One region of the Streptomyces agglomeratus genome, then DNA from elsewhere that is predicted to be linked to it. Evidence: riboswitches for the same ligand, from Rfam matches in the RefSeq annotation. Region 1 holds a riboswitch; the other holds the start of a gene.
What was found. Region 1 has a riboswitch for glycine ahead of gcvT (glycine cleavage system aminomethyltransferase GcvT). Riboswitches for the same ligand answer to the same signal wherever they lie in the genome.
Positions count from the first base shown of each region.

Region 1 (4,532 bases):
GACCCGCGGCGACCAGACCGGCGAAGTGCGCCATGTCGACCATGAGGTACGCGCCGACCTCGTCCGCGATGCGGCGGAAGGCGGCGAAGTCCAGCTGGCGCGGGTACGCCGACCAGCCGGCCACGATCAGCTTCGGCTTGGACTCCTTGGCGAGGCGCTCGACCTCGGCCATGTCGACCTCGCCGGTGGCGTCGTCCACGTGGTACGCGACCACGTTGTAGAGCTTGCCGGAGAAGTTGATCTTCATGCCGTGGGTCAGGTGACCGCCGTGGGCCAGGTTCAGACCCATGATCGTGTCGCCGGGCTTGAGCAGCGCGAACATCGCGGCGGCGTTGGCCTGGGCACCCGAGTGCGGCTGTACGTTCGCGTGCTCGGCGCCGAAGAGCGCCTTGATGCGGTCGATGGCGATCTGCTCGACCACGTCGACGTGCTCACAGCCGCCGTAGTAACGGCGGCCCGGGTAGCCCTCGGCGTACTTGTTGGTCAGTACGGAGCCCTGGGCCTCCATGACCGCGACCGGAGCGAAGTTCTCCGAGGCGATCATTTCGAGGGTGGACTGCTGGCGGAGCAGCTCGGCGTCGACGGCGGCGGCGACGTCCGGGTCGAGCTCATGCAGGGGAGTGTTGAGAAGCGTCATCACGGTCCCGATCGAGGTCTTAGTTGCCGGAGGAGAAGGCGTCGTACTCGTCGGCGGAGAGCAGGTCGCCCGGCTCGTCCGTGACGCGCACCTTGAAGAGCCAGCCGCCCTCGAAGGGGGCGGAGTTCACCAGCGACGGGTCGTCGACGACGTCCTGGTTGGCCTCGACGACCTCGCCGGTCACCGGGGAGTACAGGTCGCTGACCGACTTGGTCGACTCCAGCTCGCCGCAGGACTCGCCCGCGCTCACCGTGTCGCCGACCGCCGGGAGCTGGGCGTAGACGACGTCACCGAGCGCGTTGGCCGCGAACTCCGTGATGCCGACCGTCGCGACGCCGTCCTCGGCGGTCGACAGCCACTCGTGCTCCTTGCTGTAACGCAGCTGCTGGGGGTTGCTCATGACCTGAATTCTCCTGTACGCGGGGGAGTGCTGGTGAACGGGGAGGTTGTGCGGGGGGTCACTTCTGGCGCTTGTAGAACGGCAGCGCGACGACCTCGTACGGCTCATGCGTACCGCGAATGTCGACGCCGACACCGGAGGTGCCGGGAGCGGCGTGCGCGGCGTCGACGTACGCCATGGCGATCGGCCTGCCCAGCGTCGGGGAGGGGGCGCCGGAGGTGACCTCGCCGATCACCTTGCCGTCCGCGACGACGGGGAAACCGGCGCGCGGGACGCGGCGGCCCTCGGCGATCAGGCCGACGAGCTTGCGCGGCGGGGCGGTCTCGGCGCGCTCGGCGGCGGCTTCGAGGGCGGCGCGGCCGACGAAGTCACCTTCCTTCTCGAACTTCACGACGCGGCCGAGGCCCGCGTCGAACGGGGTGAGCGCGGTGGTCAGCTCGTGCCCGTACAGCGGCATGCCCGCCTCCAGGCGCAGCGTGTCGCGGCAGGAGAGGCCGGCCGGGACCAGACCGACGTCCTTGCCCGCCTCGGTCAGCGCCTGCCACAGCGTCTCGGCGTGCCGAGGCTCCACGAACAGCTCGAAGCCGTCCTCGCCGGTGTAACCGGTACGGGCGATCAGCGCCGGGACGCCGGCGACGGTGCCGGGCAGGCCGGCGTAGTACTTCAGCCCGTCGAGGTCGGCGTCGGTGACGGACTTCAGGATGCCGGGGGACTCGGGGCCCTGGACGGCGATCAGGGCGTACGCGTCACGGTCGTCCCGTACGACGGCGTCGAAGCCGGCGGCGCGCTCGGTGATCGCGTCGAGGACGACCTGGGCGTTGCCGGCGTTGGCGACGACCATGTACTCGGTCTCGCCCAGCCGGTAGACGATCAGGTCGTCGACGATCCCGCCGTCCTCCTGGCAGATCATCGTGTAGCGGGCGCGGCCGAGACCGATGGTGCCGATGTTGCCGACGAGGGCGTAGTCGAGCGCGTTCACGGCCTGCGGGCCGGAGACGGTGATCTCGCCCATGTGGGAGAGGTCGAAGAGGCCGGCGCGGGTGCGAACGGCGTTGTGCTCGTCGCGCTCGCTGGCGTACCGCAGCGGCATGTCCCAGCCCGCGAAGTCGGTCATGGTCGCGCCCAGCGCACGATGAGTGGCGTCGAGGGCGGTGTGACGGGGGACAGTGCTCATGTGAGGGGCTCCCAGGGCATGACAGGCGAGGACGATCCTCCCCATCTGTCATCGGAACCTGAGAGGTTCACCGGGAGAGCCCCGGCTTGCACCTTGGGTGGAGCCGCGACGAAGCGGCCCGCTTTTCAGATCTGCCTCGCCCGCGCGGTACGGGGCCTGAGAGATTCAAGGGAGGAACTTGCTCCTTCGGCGTCCCGGGCACAGGGTGCCCCGGACTCTCCCGCGCGGATTCAAGCGGCCGGTATGCAGTTGGCGGGCACATCATTGCACGGAAATGGACTTGTGGCGCATTACCTTTTCTTTACACTTCTTGGGGAAGGGTGGGGGAAGGGTGGGGGACACCCGACAGGGGGAAGACGATGACGTTCCAGCAGCCAGGTGCCTACGCGGCGACCGCCGGTGCCGCACAGCGCGCGGTACCGGCCCAGCAGGGCGTGCCGATGGCCGTGCCCGTACCGGTTCCGGTCAGGGCGGCCGCGCGGCGGCCCGCGGCGACCGTGCGCGACCTGCGCGAGCGCGAGGGGCGCAGCCCGCGGGTGCTGGCCTTCGCGGCCGGTGACACGGTGGTGGTGTCCGGCCTGCCCGGCAGCGGGAAGAGCACCCTCATCCGCCGTACGGCGAGTGCGGCGGCGCACCGCATCGACTCGCAGGACGTGCGCGAGCGGTGGGAGGCGCGGATGCCCCGCGCGGTGCCGTACGCCCTCTACCGGCCGCTGGTGCGCGTGGCGCACTACGCCGGGCTCCGGCGGGCGCTGCGTTCGGGCGAGGGCGTCGTGGTGCACGACTGCGGTACGCAGACCTGGGTGCGGCGCTGGCTGGCGCGCGACGCCCGCCGCCGGGGCGTCGCGCTGCACCTGGTGCTGCTCGACGTGACCGCCGACGTGGCGCGGGCCGGCCAGCAGGAGCGGGGCCGAGGCGTCTCGGGTTACGCCTTCGCCCGGCACCGCAGGGCGGTGGCCCGGCTGGTACGGGACGCGGAGGCGGGCCGGCTGCCGGTGGGCTGCGCTTCGGCGGTGCTGCTGGACCGGGACGCCGCGGGCGCGCTCACGGTGATCGAATTCCCGGGGCCGGCGGCGGGGGCGTAGGCGGGCAGGGGAACAGGCCCCCGGGGCAGCCGCGCCCCGCGTTAAAGTCGTGCCGTGGATTACCCAGACTTCCCGGTACCGGCCCACCCCCACGGCGGCAGCGGCTGGCCCGGCAACGAGCTCGAAGAGGTGCTGGGCGCGTCGCTCGGCAACCCCGCCGCCGGCGGCCGCATAGTCGAGGTGCTGGGGCGCAGCCAGGTGTGGGTGCCGCTGCCGAACGGCGGCGGGCCGGACTCCCCGAACCTCGACCTGCCCACGGTGCAGATCCACGGCGAGGCGTACGTCCCCGTGTACAGCTCGGAGGAACAGCTGCGCCAGTGCGCCGGGCCCCACATGTCCTTCACCGTGGCCCCCGCCCGCGAGTTCGCCCGCGGCCTGCCCCCGCAGCTCGGCATCGCCGTGAACCCGGACGGCCCGGTCGGTGTGCCGCTGCCGCCGCCCGCCGTCGCCGAACTCTGCAGGGCCGGGCGTACGCCGCTGGACGGGCCGGCCAGCGGGGGCAGGGTGCGGCTCTTCGAGCCGGACTGGCAGGAGGAGCCGGTCGACTTCCTCTCCGCCGCCGCCGGTGAGTTCCAGGAGAGCGGTGTGGTGCTGACCGCCCGGCGGGCGCTCGCGAGCATCGAGGGCGGCGCCCCGGTGATGTTCGTCGGCGTACAGCTGTCCGCCTGGGAGGGCCCGGACCGCAACGCCCCGATGGACGCCCTCGGCCGGGCGCTCGGCCGCGTCCAGGTGCCCTGGGAGGTCAACCTCGTCCTGCTGGACGTGGCGCAGGACCCGGTCGCCGGCTGGATGCTGGAGAAGGTCCGGCCTTTCTACACACGTGCCTGACTCGTGTTCTGTGTCAGCGCTGCCGCTTAAGCTTGGCCGACAACCGACACGGTGGATCGAAGAGGGGCGGGACCCAGGGTGAGCGCGTCAGGCACTGCGGCGGCCGGGCAGGTCGAGCACATGCTGCGCCAGGTGACACCCGGGCGCTACGACGCGTACGAGGCACTCCTGCGCGCCCTCGCCGATCCGGCGGGCGGCAAGGTCTGGATGCTGCTCTGGCACGGCCAGGCGGGATCGCCGGACGCCCAGTACGGAAACATGGACGTCGACGGCCTCGGTTACGCGCCGTGCGTCACCTCCGCCCAGGAGCTAGCCGCGAGCGGGTGGAGCAGGGCGTACGAAGTGGTGTCCGGACGTGACGTCGCGCGTGCCCTCTTCCCCGACCGCTGGGGGATCTGGCTCAACCCG
Region 1 is NZ_MEHJ01000001.1:2,601,447-2,605,978, reverse strand. It holds gene glyA (serine hydroxymethyltransferase) at 1-637, opposite strand, end outside; gene gcvH (glycine cleavage system protein GcvH) at 657-1,037, opposite strand; gene gcvT (glycine cleavage system aminomethyltransferase GcvT) at 1,096-2,211, opposite strand; glycine riboswitch at 2,247-2,346, opposite strand; glycine riboswitch at 2,347-2,444, opposite strand; gene AS594_RS10890 (AAA family ATPase) at 2,571-3,296, shown strand; gene AS594_RS10885 (enhanced serine sensitivity protein SseB) at 3,351-4,124, shown strand; gene AS594_RS10880 (enhanced serine sensitivity protein SseB C-terminal domain-containing protein) at 4,203-4,532, shown strand, end outside.

Region 2 (4,532 bases), 4.0 Mb from region 1:
TTGAGGTTGGCGCCGTCGACGTACACCTGACCGCCGGCCTCGTGCACCGTCGCGCAGATGTCGGCGACGTGCTCCTCGAACACCCCGTGCGTGGAGGGGTAGGTGATCATCAGCACCGACAGCTCGTCGCGGTACTGCTCGATCTTGGCGTGCAGGTCCTCGACGTCGACCTCGCCGTCCTCACGGGTCTTGACGACGACGACCTTCATGCCGGCCATGACCGCGCTCGCCGCGTTGGTGCCGTGCGCGGACGACGGAATCAGGCACACCGTGCGCTGGTCGTCGCCGTTGGCCCGGTGGTACGCCCGTACCGCCAGCAGCCCCGCCAGCTCGCCCTGCGAACCGGCGTTCGGCTGGATGGACACCGCGTCGTACCCGGTGACCTCGGCGAGACGCTCCTCCAGTTCGTGGATGAGCGTCAGGTAGCCCTGCGCCTGCTCGACCGGCGCGAAGGGGTGGACCGCTCCGAACTCCGGCCAGGTGACCGGCTCCATCTCGGTGGTCGCGTTCAGCTTCATCGTGCACGAGCCGAGCGGGATCATGCCGCGGTCGAGCGCGTAGTCGCGGTCGGCGAGCCTGCGCAGGTAGCGCAGCATCGCGGTCTCCGACCGGTGCTGGTGGAAGACCGGGTGCGTCAGCACCTCGTCACTCCGCAGCAGCCCCTCGGGCAGCGCGTCGGCCACCCGGGCGTCGAGCGCCTCGATGTCCGCGTCGACCCCGAAGGCCGCCCAAACCGCGGAGATCTGCGCGCGGCCCGTCGTCTCGTCGCAGGCCATGGAGACGTGGTCGGCGTCGGCCTGGTACAGGTTGACCCCGCGCTCACGGGCCCCCGCGACGACCTCGGCCGCCTTGCCGGGAACGCGCGCGGTCAGCGTGTCGAAGTACGCGCCGTGCACGACCTCGACGCCGCCGGCGCGCAGGCCCTCGGCGAGCAGCGTCGCGTAGCGGTGCGTGCGGCGCGCGATGCCGCGCAGGCCGTCGGGGCCGTGGTAGACGGCGTACATGCCAGCCATGACGGCGAGCAGCACCTGCGCCGTGCAGATGTTGCTGGTGGCCTTCTCACGGCGGATGTGCTGCTCACGCGTCTGGAGCGCCAGCCGGTACGCCCTGTTGCCGTCGGCGTCCACGGAGACGCCGACGAGCCGCCCGGGCAGGCTGCGCGCGAACTTCTCGCGTACGGCCATGAAGCCGGCGTGCGGGCCGCCGAAGCCCATCGGCACACCGAAGCGCTGGGTGGTGCCCACCGCGATGTCCGCGCCGAGCTCGCCGGGCGAGGTCAGCAGCGTGAGCGCGAGAAGGTCGGCGGCGACGGTGACGATCGCCCCGAGCTCGTGGGCCTGCTCGATGACGGGCTTGATGTCCCGCACGGCGCCCGACGCTCCCGGGTACTGGAGCAGCACACCGAAGACACCGCGCTCGGCGACCTCGGCCGGGATACCGTCCGACAGGTCCGTGACGACGACCTCGACACCGGTCGGCTCCGCGCGCGTCTGAATGACGGCCACGGTCTGCGGCAGGGTGTCGGAGTCGATCAGGAAGACGCCGTTCTTGACCTTGCCCACGCGGCGCGCGAGCGACATGGCCTCGGCGGCGGCGGTGCCCTCGTCGAGCAGCGAGGCACCCGAGGTCGGCAGTCCGGTCAGGTCCGCGACCATGGTCTGGAAGTTGAGCAGCGCTTCGAGGCGGCCCTGCGAGATCTCCGGCTGGTAGGGCGTGTACGCCGTGTACCAGGCGGGGTTCTCCATGACGTTGCGCAGGATCACCGGCGGCGTGAAGGTGCCGTAGTAGCCCAGCCCGATCATCGGGGCGAGCACCTGGTTGCGGTCGGCGAGCGTGCGCAGCTCGGCCAGTACCTCGGCCTCGGTACGCGCGTCGGGCAGTCCGAGCGCCTCGGCGCTCTTGATGACGTCCGGCACCGCGGCCGCGGTCAGCTCGTCGAGCGAGCCGTAACCGACCTGGGCGAGCATCTTGGCCTGAGCTCCGGCATCGGGCCCGATGTGGCGCTGCTCGAAGGGGATGCCACGCTCAAGCTGTGAGAGCGGAATGCGGTTTGCGGTCATCTGCGGAAGGCCTCCTGGTCTGACGCGACCTGCGAGGGGCACCACGGCACGGGTACCCGGACGGCCCTCCCCCTCTGTCATCTCAACCTGAGAGCTTCACCGGAAGACCGTAGGTACGTCGCTGACGTCGAGGTCGTTCCGGCTTTCACCGTCGGTGAGGAAGGGATCCGTGACGGGTGCTGCGCTCTTGCCCAGCACATGCCCGTCCGATGCCCGTCCTGCTTTCCAGAGTGACCTCGTCCGTGCGGTACGGGTGCCTGAGAGATTCCGGGGAGGATTTGCTCCTTCGGCGCCTCCGGCACGTTCACCGGAGACTCTCCCGCACGGGGTCAGCAGCCATTGGCCAGCCTACCAGCGAGGTCTGTCCTGAATCCCTCGAGTGGCCGAGTCCACAGTTGTGCCCTTTCGTAGGGTCTAGGGAGCAGCCGCGATCAGTTGGAGGGACCGTGCAGACCGACATTGATCCGCGCAGCCTGATCGGCCGCAAGGCGTACGACCGCAACGGCACCAGGATCGGAACGGTGGACGAGGTGTACCTCGACGACGCCACGGGTGTGCCCGAATGGGCTGCGGTACGCACCGGTCTCTTCAGCCGGGACGCGTTCGTCCCGCTGGAGCCCAGCAAGGTCGTGGACGACTCCCTGCGGGTGCCCTACGACCGCGCCCTGATCCGGGAGGCACCCGACTTCGGCGTCGGCCGCCACCTCTCCCCCGAACAGGAACTCCAGCTCTACCACCACTACGGGCTGGAGATCTCCTCCCCCGCCCCCGACCGGGACTTCGGGCGGCTGGCCGGCGACGACTCGGCCTGATCCCCGGCGGGCGCCCGCACCAGCGGGAGCGGATCGGACGGGGTGATGTCCGGATCGTCCACCGCGAAGGTCCGCACCCGCCCCGGCGGCGACGTCGGCTCCTCGAACCGCACCGTCACCCTCCCGAGCCCGCTGCCCTGCACCCACCCCGCTCCGTACCGGGCGTGCCGCACGTCCTGCCCGGCCAGCCACCGGCGCTCCTGCGGCGGCTCGGGAGCTGCCGCCACCGGCTCCCCGGCGCCGGGCACCGTTTCCGCGGTCTCCTGCGCACCCTGCGCCTCGGCCTGCGCGCGCTCCCCCGCCGCCGCCTGTGCGAAGAGGTCCTCCTGCGTGTAGTCGGCCAGCCCGGTGACGCCCACGCCCAGCAGCCTGACGCCGCCGGTGGTGTCCACCGACTCCAGCAGCCGCCCGGCGGCCTCCCGCACCACCGCCGGATCGTCGGTGGGCCCACGCAGCGTCTCGGAGCGCGTCAGAGTCGAGAAGTCGTATCTGCGCACCTTCAGCACCACGGTCCTGCCCGAGCGCCCGGCCGCCCGCAACCGCTGCACGCACCGGTCCGACAGCCGCACCACCTCGTTCCTGACCCGGACCCGGTCGTGCAGGTCCACTTCGAAGGTGTCCTCGACCGACACGGATTTGGCGTCCCTCTCAGCCACCACGGGCCGTTCGTCGTGCCCGGCGGCCATTCGGTACAACGAGACCCCGTGCGCCCGTCCCAGCAGGCGTACAAGCTCGTCCTCGCCCGCTTCCGCGAGATGGGCGACGGTCGTCATTCCGGCCCGGCGCAGATGCTCGCCGGTGGCCGGGCCGACCCCCGGCAGGATCCGCACCGGCATGGGCCCCAGCAGCTCCCGCTCGGTCCCCAGCTCTATGAGCACGAGACCGTCCGGCTTGGCCTGCTCCGACGCGATCTTCGCGAGCATCTTGGAACCCGCGAGTCCCACGGAGCCCGTCAGCCCCGTGACAGCCTTGATGTCGGCGCGCAGCAGTTCGCCCGCCCTGCGCGCCGAGGCGGAGTCGTCGGCCACTCCGCCGGCCTCCAGATCGACGAACGCCTCGTCCAGGCTCAGCGGCTCCACCAGCGGGGAAAGCCGCCCGAGGAGCTCCATGACCTGTTCGCTGACCGACCGGTAGAGGGCGAAGCGCGGCATCAGGTAAGCGGCGTTCGGGCACAGCCGGCGCGCCTGGGCCACCGGCATCGCCGAATGCACCCCGAATCGTCTGGCCTCGTACGACGCGGTGGCGACAACCCCCCGGGTCCCGATTCCGCCGACGACCACCGGCTTTCCGCGCAGACTCGGCTTCGCCGCCTGCTCTGCTGCGGCGTAGAAGGCATCCATGTCCAGATGCAGGATGGTCGGCGCGGATCTCACACCACCGATGCTGCCGTACGGCACTGACAATCGGGCGGCGACGGCGCGGCGGGAAGACAGCCGCACCGGCCGGAGCGCCGACCGGCCCGTCCTCCGTCCGCCCCCGAGCCGCCCGTCAGCCCGCCTTGTTGCGGCGCCGCGCGAGTTCGTCCGTGGGGTTGTGCCCGACCAGCGTCTCGCCCGTGTCGACGCGCTCCCCGTGCAGCTGGGACAGCGCGCTCTCCACATCCCGCCAGACCACGCCCACGGCGATCCCGAAGACGCCCTGGCCGCCCTGGAGCAGCTCG
Region 2 is NZ_MEHJ01000001.1:6,646,571-6,651,102, reverse strand. It holds gene gcvP (aminomethyl-transferring glycine dehydrogenase) at 1-2,060, opposite strand, end outside; glycine riboswitch at 2,296-2,392, opposite strand; gene AS594_RS29140 (PRC-barrel domain-containing protein) at 2,507-2,872, shown strand; gene AS594_RS29135 (DNA polymerase IV) at 2,800-4,245, opposite strand; gene AS594_RS29130 (MerR family transcriptional regulator) at 4,361-4,532, opposite strand, start outside.
Region 2: another riboswitch for glycine. It lies ahead of gcvP (aminomethyl-transferring glycine dehydrogenase); the one in region 1 lies ahead of gcvT (glycine cleavage system aminomethyltransferase GcvT).